2 regions of the Mesorhizobium sp. Cs1299R1N1 genome follow, and region 1 is predicted to be linked to the other one. Evidence: predicted binding sites of a transcription regulator. Region 1 holds the regulator's gene; the other holds the start of a gene.
What was found. Region 1 encodes LexA, which represses DNA repair genes until DNA is damaged. Its sites were predicted from a motif close to TGTTCNNNNTGTGTTCNG; they were not measured.

Region 1 (3,418 bases):
TGACCATGGACGTGGTTTCGACCGCCCGGCCGAAACTGCGCTACGCGCCTGAAAGGGTCCGGCTTTCGGCACGCAAGATACCGCCCGAAATGACCGCCGGCTCGCTTATCACAGGCTATGCCAAACTGCTGCCGCCGACCGGCCCGGTGCGGCCGGACAGCTACGACTTCTCCTTCGACAGCTATTTCGCCGGCATCGGCGGCAGCGGCTTCTTTCTCGGCAATCCAACGGTTGTCTCCGCCGAAGCCGGTGAGATGCCGCTGCCGGCACGCGTGTTTTCAGGCATCGAAAATGCCCGCGAAGCCATCGCCGACCACATCAGGGGCAGCATTGGCGGCGCCGAAGGCGAGATCGCGGCGGCGCTGATCGTCGGCGTGCGGGCCGGCATTCCCGATGAAATCAACGAAGCGATGCGGCGAACCGGCATCTACCACATCATCTCGATTTCGGGTCTGCATATGGCGCTGGTGGCAGGCACCATCATGGGTCTGCTGCGCGGCGCCTTCGCGCTGTTTCCAGGCTTTTCCGCGCGCCGGCCGGTGAAGAAATACGCCGCCGCCGCCGCACTGTTTTCGATCGCCGCTTATCTCGTCATTTCGGGCGTCGTCGTCGCGGCCGAACGCAGCTTCATCATGCTGGCGGTGATGCTGATCGCCGTCTTGTTCGATCGCGCGGCGCTGACCATGCGCAACCTGGCGATCTCGGCGATCGCCGTTATCCTGGTTTCGCCGCACGAGGTCGTCGGCCCGAGTTTCCAGATGTCGTTCGCGGCAACCGCGGCCTTGGTTGGCGCCTATGCCGGCTGGGCCGACCACCACCAGGGAAAGACGAGGCCTCCGCCGCCAAAGCGATCCCTACCCGGGTTTCTGACGCGAAAATTCCTCTTGGCGACAGGTGGATTGGCCATGACGTCCATCATCGCCGGCAGCGCGACGGCACTGTTTGCCATCTGGCATTTCCAGCGGGTGTCGCCGCTCAGCCTGTTCGCCAATCTGGCCGTCATGCCAATCGTGTCGATCGTGATGTTCCTGGCCGTCGCCAGCGCGTTGCTGATGCCGTTCGGGTTGGATTGGCCGGCTCTCTACCTCATGGGCAAGGGCCTGACAGCGATGATCGCCATATCGGCGTGGATATCGGAGCGCTCTCCGGTCGATGGAGTCGGGCTGATTTCGCAGCAATCCGTGCTGCTGGTCACCGTCGCGCTGGTCATCGCGACGATGGCGACGACGTGGCTCCGGCTCACGGCGGTGCCATTCGCGCTTGCCGGTCTGTTGACTGTGTCGCACACGCGCACGCCCGATGTGCTGATCTCGGAAGATACGCGGTTGGTGGCTCTGTCGATCGGCAATGGCGAACTGGCCGTCAACCGGGAACGTCCGAACGAATTCGCAACCGACAATTGGAAACGCGCTCTGATCTCCGAAACAGTCGTCCTACCGGAAATGTTCGACAAGACGGACGGGCAATTCGATCTTGCCACTCCCACCGACCTGCCGCTGGGATCGCCGTTCTATTGCCGCGAAGGCCTGTGCCTTGCCAGGCACCCTTCCGGCGCGATCATCGCCTATGTCGAAGATCGCAAGAACACCTGGAAGGCCTGCGCTTTCGCCGACCTGATCGTCGTCAATGACGCGACCGCCTATGACGCCTGCCATAATCCGCTGGTTCTCGTCGTCACGAAACGGCAGCTCGCCCGCAAGGGGAGTGCCGCCGTCTTCTTCGATCCCCAGTCGGCCACGAGCCCGGCTGCGATCGAATTCGCCGTCGACGGACCATACCGGCCCTGGCACGAGCAGCGAAAATTCTCACGCGAGGCGCGGGGGTTGGCCCCCTATAAAAAGGCCGACAAGCCCGATGGCAAGCAAGTTCAGTAGCGCCTGATCAGCCCGACAAGCTTGCCCTGCACCTTGACCCGATCCGGTCCGAAGATGCGTGTTTCGTAGGCTGGATTGGCGGCTTCGAGCGCGATCGAGGCGCCCTTGCGGCGGAATCGCTTCAGCGTTGCTTCCTCCTCGTCGACCAGCGCCACGATGATTTCGCCCGGACTTGCTGTATCGGCATTGCGGATGATGACCGTGTCGCCGTCGAAGATACCGGCCTCGATCATCGAGTCGCCCTTGACCTCCAGCGCATAGTGCTCGCCGCCCATGATCATGTCCGGCGGCACCGAAATCGAATGCGTCTGATGCTGGATGGCATCGATCGGCACACCGGCGGCGATACGGCCCATGACGGGGATGGACACGGCTGAAACCGCATCATCGTCGTTGCCGGCCGCGGCCAGGCGGGAAGGCGGCGTCGCCGGCCTGATCTGGCGGCCGAGACTGCCTTGGCCAAGGCTGCCCTGGATGACGCTTGGCGAGAACTTCTTTGCCGCATTGAGGCCCGGCGCGATCGAGTCCGGCAGCCGCAGCACTTCCAGTGCGCGCGCCCGATTGGGTAGCCGGCGAATGAAGCCGCGTTCCTCCAGCGCCGTGATCAGGCGATGGATCCCCGATTTGGAGGCAAGATCGAGTGCTTCCTTCATCTCGTCGAAGGAGGGCGGTATCCCGCTTTCCTTGAGCCGTTCGTGGATGAACATCAGCAGTTCATGTTGCTTGCGTGTCAGCATGGCGGCCCCCAAGGCATTGAACGAAAGGTCTGAACCAGAATCGAAAAACAAACCCAGAACAAACACTATCCGTTCCAGTTGTGTTCCGCAACCGTTTAAAGTTTAATGAATTTGTTAACGCGTCTGAAGTTTTTTGCCGCGACAGCGGACTGCGGCCGACCCTTTCCGCGATCGGCAGGCATTGAAATTGTTTTGGTTAACGGCCTGTGGCCTATCCACTGATGGGCCGTGGCATCAGTCTTTCGGAGGGCTCTTCGCGGGTGGATTGTACAATTTGTGGATCCATTATTCGCGGAACGAAACGAAACCAAAACGCCAACGATTGGTAGCTTTGGGGCGGCGATGGATCCAGGTGCTTGGCCCACTCCGGCCAGCGCATGCCAACAGGCGTCGCGCAAGCGCTGAAGTCACCCGGAACCCGCTTTCAAACTGCCGGCGCGCGCGGCGTATTTGGTCGCGCCGCTGTCTTCGCTATGGACATAGACGTGCAGGGTATAGCCGATATGCGCCGTCATCAGCGCCTTGGCCCGCTCGACGTCACGATCGAGTGCAGCTTCCATGATCGCTGTATGGTGTTCGATCGCAATGGCTTCGCACAATGCCTCCATTGCCTCTTCATAACCGTCCTTCAGGCCAGCCGCGGCCCGCAATGTCGGCGCCAGGCCGAGAAAACGATGATGCCGTCGCAGCTGATCGGCGATGGTCGAGCGGAATCGCATGAGCCAATTGGAAGTCGCCGCGCTCAGCAGCGCCGCATGGAAAGCCTCGTGGTTCTCGTCCCATTTATCGACGGCCGCATCCGAAGGA
Region 2 (3,418 bases), on a different contig from region 1:
GCGCGACGCCGGCCTGCTTGCAGGCATCGATGAAACGGCACTGCGTCTCGACCATGTCCTCGGCCGCGGTCGAAATCATCAGCACGCGATCGATGCCATTAAGTGCGGCGCCAAGCGTCTCCGCCCGGCGCATATCGCCCTCGATCAGGTCGACGCCGGCAAGTCCGCCGAGCCCCGCCGCCGATGCCCGGTCCAGATCGCGAACCAGCGCCCTCGCTTGATGCTTCTGCCGCGCGAACTCGCGCACGATTGCCTTGCCGTTCAGGCCGGTGGCGCCTGTCACCAGGATCATGGTCTGTCTCTCCATTCAGATTGATGCGGCCGCCCTTGCGACGACCGCACCTTGAAGACGAAGAGAAGCGGGCAAAGGATTCCGGCCAAACGGCTTTTTTGTCGGCGCCAGGCCTGTACGCCGGCAATCAGCCTGCCGGCGCGTAGCGGCTGACCACCATGCCGCAGGCGTAGGCCTTCGAACCAAGCAGCCGCAGGTTCCGGAACCCGCCTTGCTCGAAGATGCGACGGCCGGCGCCCAGCACGGCTGGATTGACGAACAGCTGGAACTCGTCGACCAGCCCGGCCGCGATCAGCGCGGACGCAAAGCCGGCGCCGCCGAAGACGGCCATGTCGCCGCCGTCGCCCGCCTTCAGCGCGTTGACCTCGCGCGGCAGGTCGCCGCTCACCACTGTCGTGCGCTCCCAACGCGAGGCCTCGAGCCTGTCGCTCGGCACCACCTTGCGCGCGTCGACGATGCGCCGGGCGAAGGCATAGAACGGATCGGCCGGATATTTCCTCGCCGCATTGCCCCAATGGGTGAGATAACCCTCCTCGGCCATCTTGCGGCTGAGCAGGATGGTGTCGATGCCGGCGAACACGGCGTTGAAATCCTGTTTCAGCTCGGCGTCCCAGCCATTGTCGTCGCCCCACTCCCAGAGCTGCCACGGCTGGTCAGCATCGGCGCCGACGAAACCGTCGATCGACATCTGCATCTGAAGAATGAGCTTTTTCATCGGGGTGTCCTCGTCGGATTGGCTGGAAATGATTTACTTTCGGAACCATTTGACCCTTCGGAAAAATGGTGTCAATAGTAAAGTGATATAAAAACGGAACCATAGAGATGTCGACGCGTGAAAGATCCGCTTGCCCGATCAACCTGTCGCTGGAACTGCTCGGCGACCGCTGGACGCTGCTCATCATCCGCGACCTGGTCTTCGCCGGCAAAAGGCATTTTCGCGAGTTCCTGCAATCCGATGAAGGCATCTCCTCGCGCACATTGGCCGAGCGGCTGCAGACGCTGCAGGATGAAGGCATCCTCACCCGCAGCGACGATCCCAGCCACGGGCTGAAGGCGATCTACCGGCTGACCGAAGCCGGCATCGACCTCTTGCCGGTGCTGGCCACGCTCGGCGCCTGGGGCAGCAGGCACCGCAAGGCCGACGGTCAACTCGCCCGCATCGCAGAAGAACTGGCGGCCGGCGGCGAGCCGGCGCTGGAACGGATGAAGGTGGCACTGCGGGCGGAACATATTGTTTAGGCCTTTCCTCCTCCCCCATGGAAGAAGGACGGATCCTACGGCCCCGCATTGACAACGATCTGCATTTGTTCTCTATGTGTTCTGGTCTATCAGCAATCGCGGATGAGCGGAACAGGATGGAAACGACGGCCACCATCCTGCATGCCGATCTCGACGCCTTCTATGCCTCGGTGGAGCAGTTGCTCGACCCGACGCTGCGCGGCAAGCCGATCGCGGTCGGTGGCGGCGTGGTGCTCGCGGCCTCTTACGAAGCGCGCGCTTTTGGCGTGCGCGGCGGCATGCCGGGGCGCAAGGCGCGCGAGCTTTGCCCGCAATTGATCTTCGTCGGCGGCAATTTCAGCCACTACCAGCGGCTGGGCGACGCGGCGATCAAGGTGCTCGACGATTTCACGCCGGTGGTCGAGCGCATCTCCATCGACGAGGCCTTCGCCGATGTCGCCGGCTGCACGCATTTGTTCGGCTCTCCCCGGGAGATCGCGACCGTGATCCGCCGCCGTGTGCGCGCCGAACTCGGCCTGCCGATCTCGATCGGCGTGGCGCGCACCAAGCATTTGGCCAAGATCGCCTCGCAGGTCGCAAAGCCCGACGGGCTGGTGGTGGTCGATCCCGGCACCGAGCTTGCCTTCCTGCACGATTTGCCGGTCGCGCTGATGTGGGGCGTCGGGCCGGCAACCAGGGCGCGGCTGGCCGAGATCGGCGTCGAGACCATCGGCGAGCTGGCCCGGACGCACAGCGGCGCACTGACCCGGCTGCTCGGCCCCGCCGCCGGCGAAAAGCTTGCGGCCCTGTCCTGGAACCGCGATCCGCGCAGACTGGAGACGAAGCGCCGGGCGCACTCGGCCGGCGCGCAGTCGGCGCTTGGGCAAAAGCCGGCCGTGGCGCGGGTGATCGTGCCGACGCTGCTGCATCTGGCCGACCGCGTCGCCAGCCGGCTGCGCGCCAGGAACCGCCCCGGCCGCACGGTGACGGTGCGCGTGCGCTTCGCCGATCTCAGCGCCGTCACCCGCTCGATCACGCTGGAGCAGCCGATCTCGGCGACCGCCATGCTGGCCGAGATCGCCGGCGACCTGGTGCGCGGCGTGCTCGCCGATCATCCACGGGAGAAGACCATCTCGCTGCTGGCGATCTCGGTGTCACATCTGGAGGAAAGCGCCGAACTGCAGCTCGACCTGCCGCTTGGCCTCGCCGACGAGAAGCGCCGCCCGGGCAGCCAAAAGGGTCTCGCCCGCTTCGGCGCCGACCGCGCCATCGACAAGATCCGCGAGCGCTTCGGCAAGCAGGCGGTCGGCTACGGCACGGTGGCGCTGGAAGCGGCCCGCTCGGTGCCCGACGAATTCAGGGAGTTGGCGCAAAAGGAGTTGTGAGCGGAGGAGCCTCGGCCCCTCGCCACGCGGGGTCTGGAGGGGTAGCTTGTTCATGTGGGATATATAAATTGACTTCGTCGAAAAGTTAATTATATATCGTCGTCACGACGGTATGAAACGGGATAACCGACATGATCCACACCTATCCGACGCTCGATGCTACCGATCATGACGTTCTTGAAATGATCCGTGGACTTAGAAGCGAGCTAAAATATCAAGTCAGCGTGAACCCGATCCGGTGGACAGGTTTTTTGCGACGGAACACCTTTGCACGCGCCCTCCAAGGCTCCAATAGCATCGAGGGCATAAACGCCAATCTGGCCGAAGCTGTTGCTATTGTAGACGACGAGCGACCTGAGACATTGGAGGAAGAGACCATCCGTGCGCTCAACGGATACCGAACGGCAATGACTTACGTTCTCCGATTGCATGACGACCCGCACCTCGAAATCAACGCTCAATTGATCCGAAGCCTTCACTACATGATGCTCAACTACGACATGACAAAATGGCCCGGCCAGTG

Region 2: dinB (DNA polymerase IV) is a predicted target of LexA. The motif match lies at 1,598-1,615, and genes of this name have one in related genera.

The regions. Positions count from the first base shown of each region.
Region 1 is NZ_JAPYKR010000004.1:151,019-154,436, reverse strand. Features, by position in the region: gene O7A70_RS10620 (ComEC/Rec2 family competence protein) at 1-1,874, shown strand, start outside; gene lexA (transcriptional repressor LexA) at 1,868-2,611, opposite strand; gene O7A70_RS10610 (GntR family transcriptional regulator) at 3,019-3,418, opposite strand, start outside.
Region 2 is NZ_JAPYKR010000003.1:560,451-563,868, reverse strand. Features, by position in the region: gene O7A70_RS09680 (SDR family oxidoreductase) at 1-292, opposite strand, end outside; gene O7A70_RS09675 (dihydrofolate reductase family protein) at 420-1,007, opposite strand; gene O7A70_RS09670 (winged helix-turn-helix transcriptional regulator) at 1,115-1,531, shown strand; gene dinB (DNA polymerase IV) at 1,648-2,895, shown strand; gene O7A70_RS09660 (Fic family protein) at 3,027-3,418, shown strand, end outside.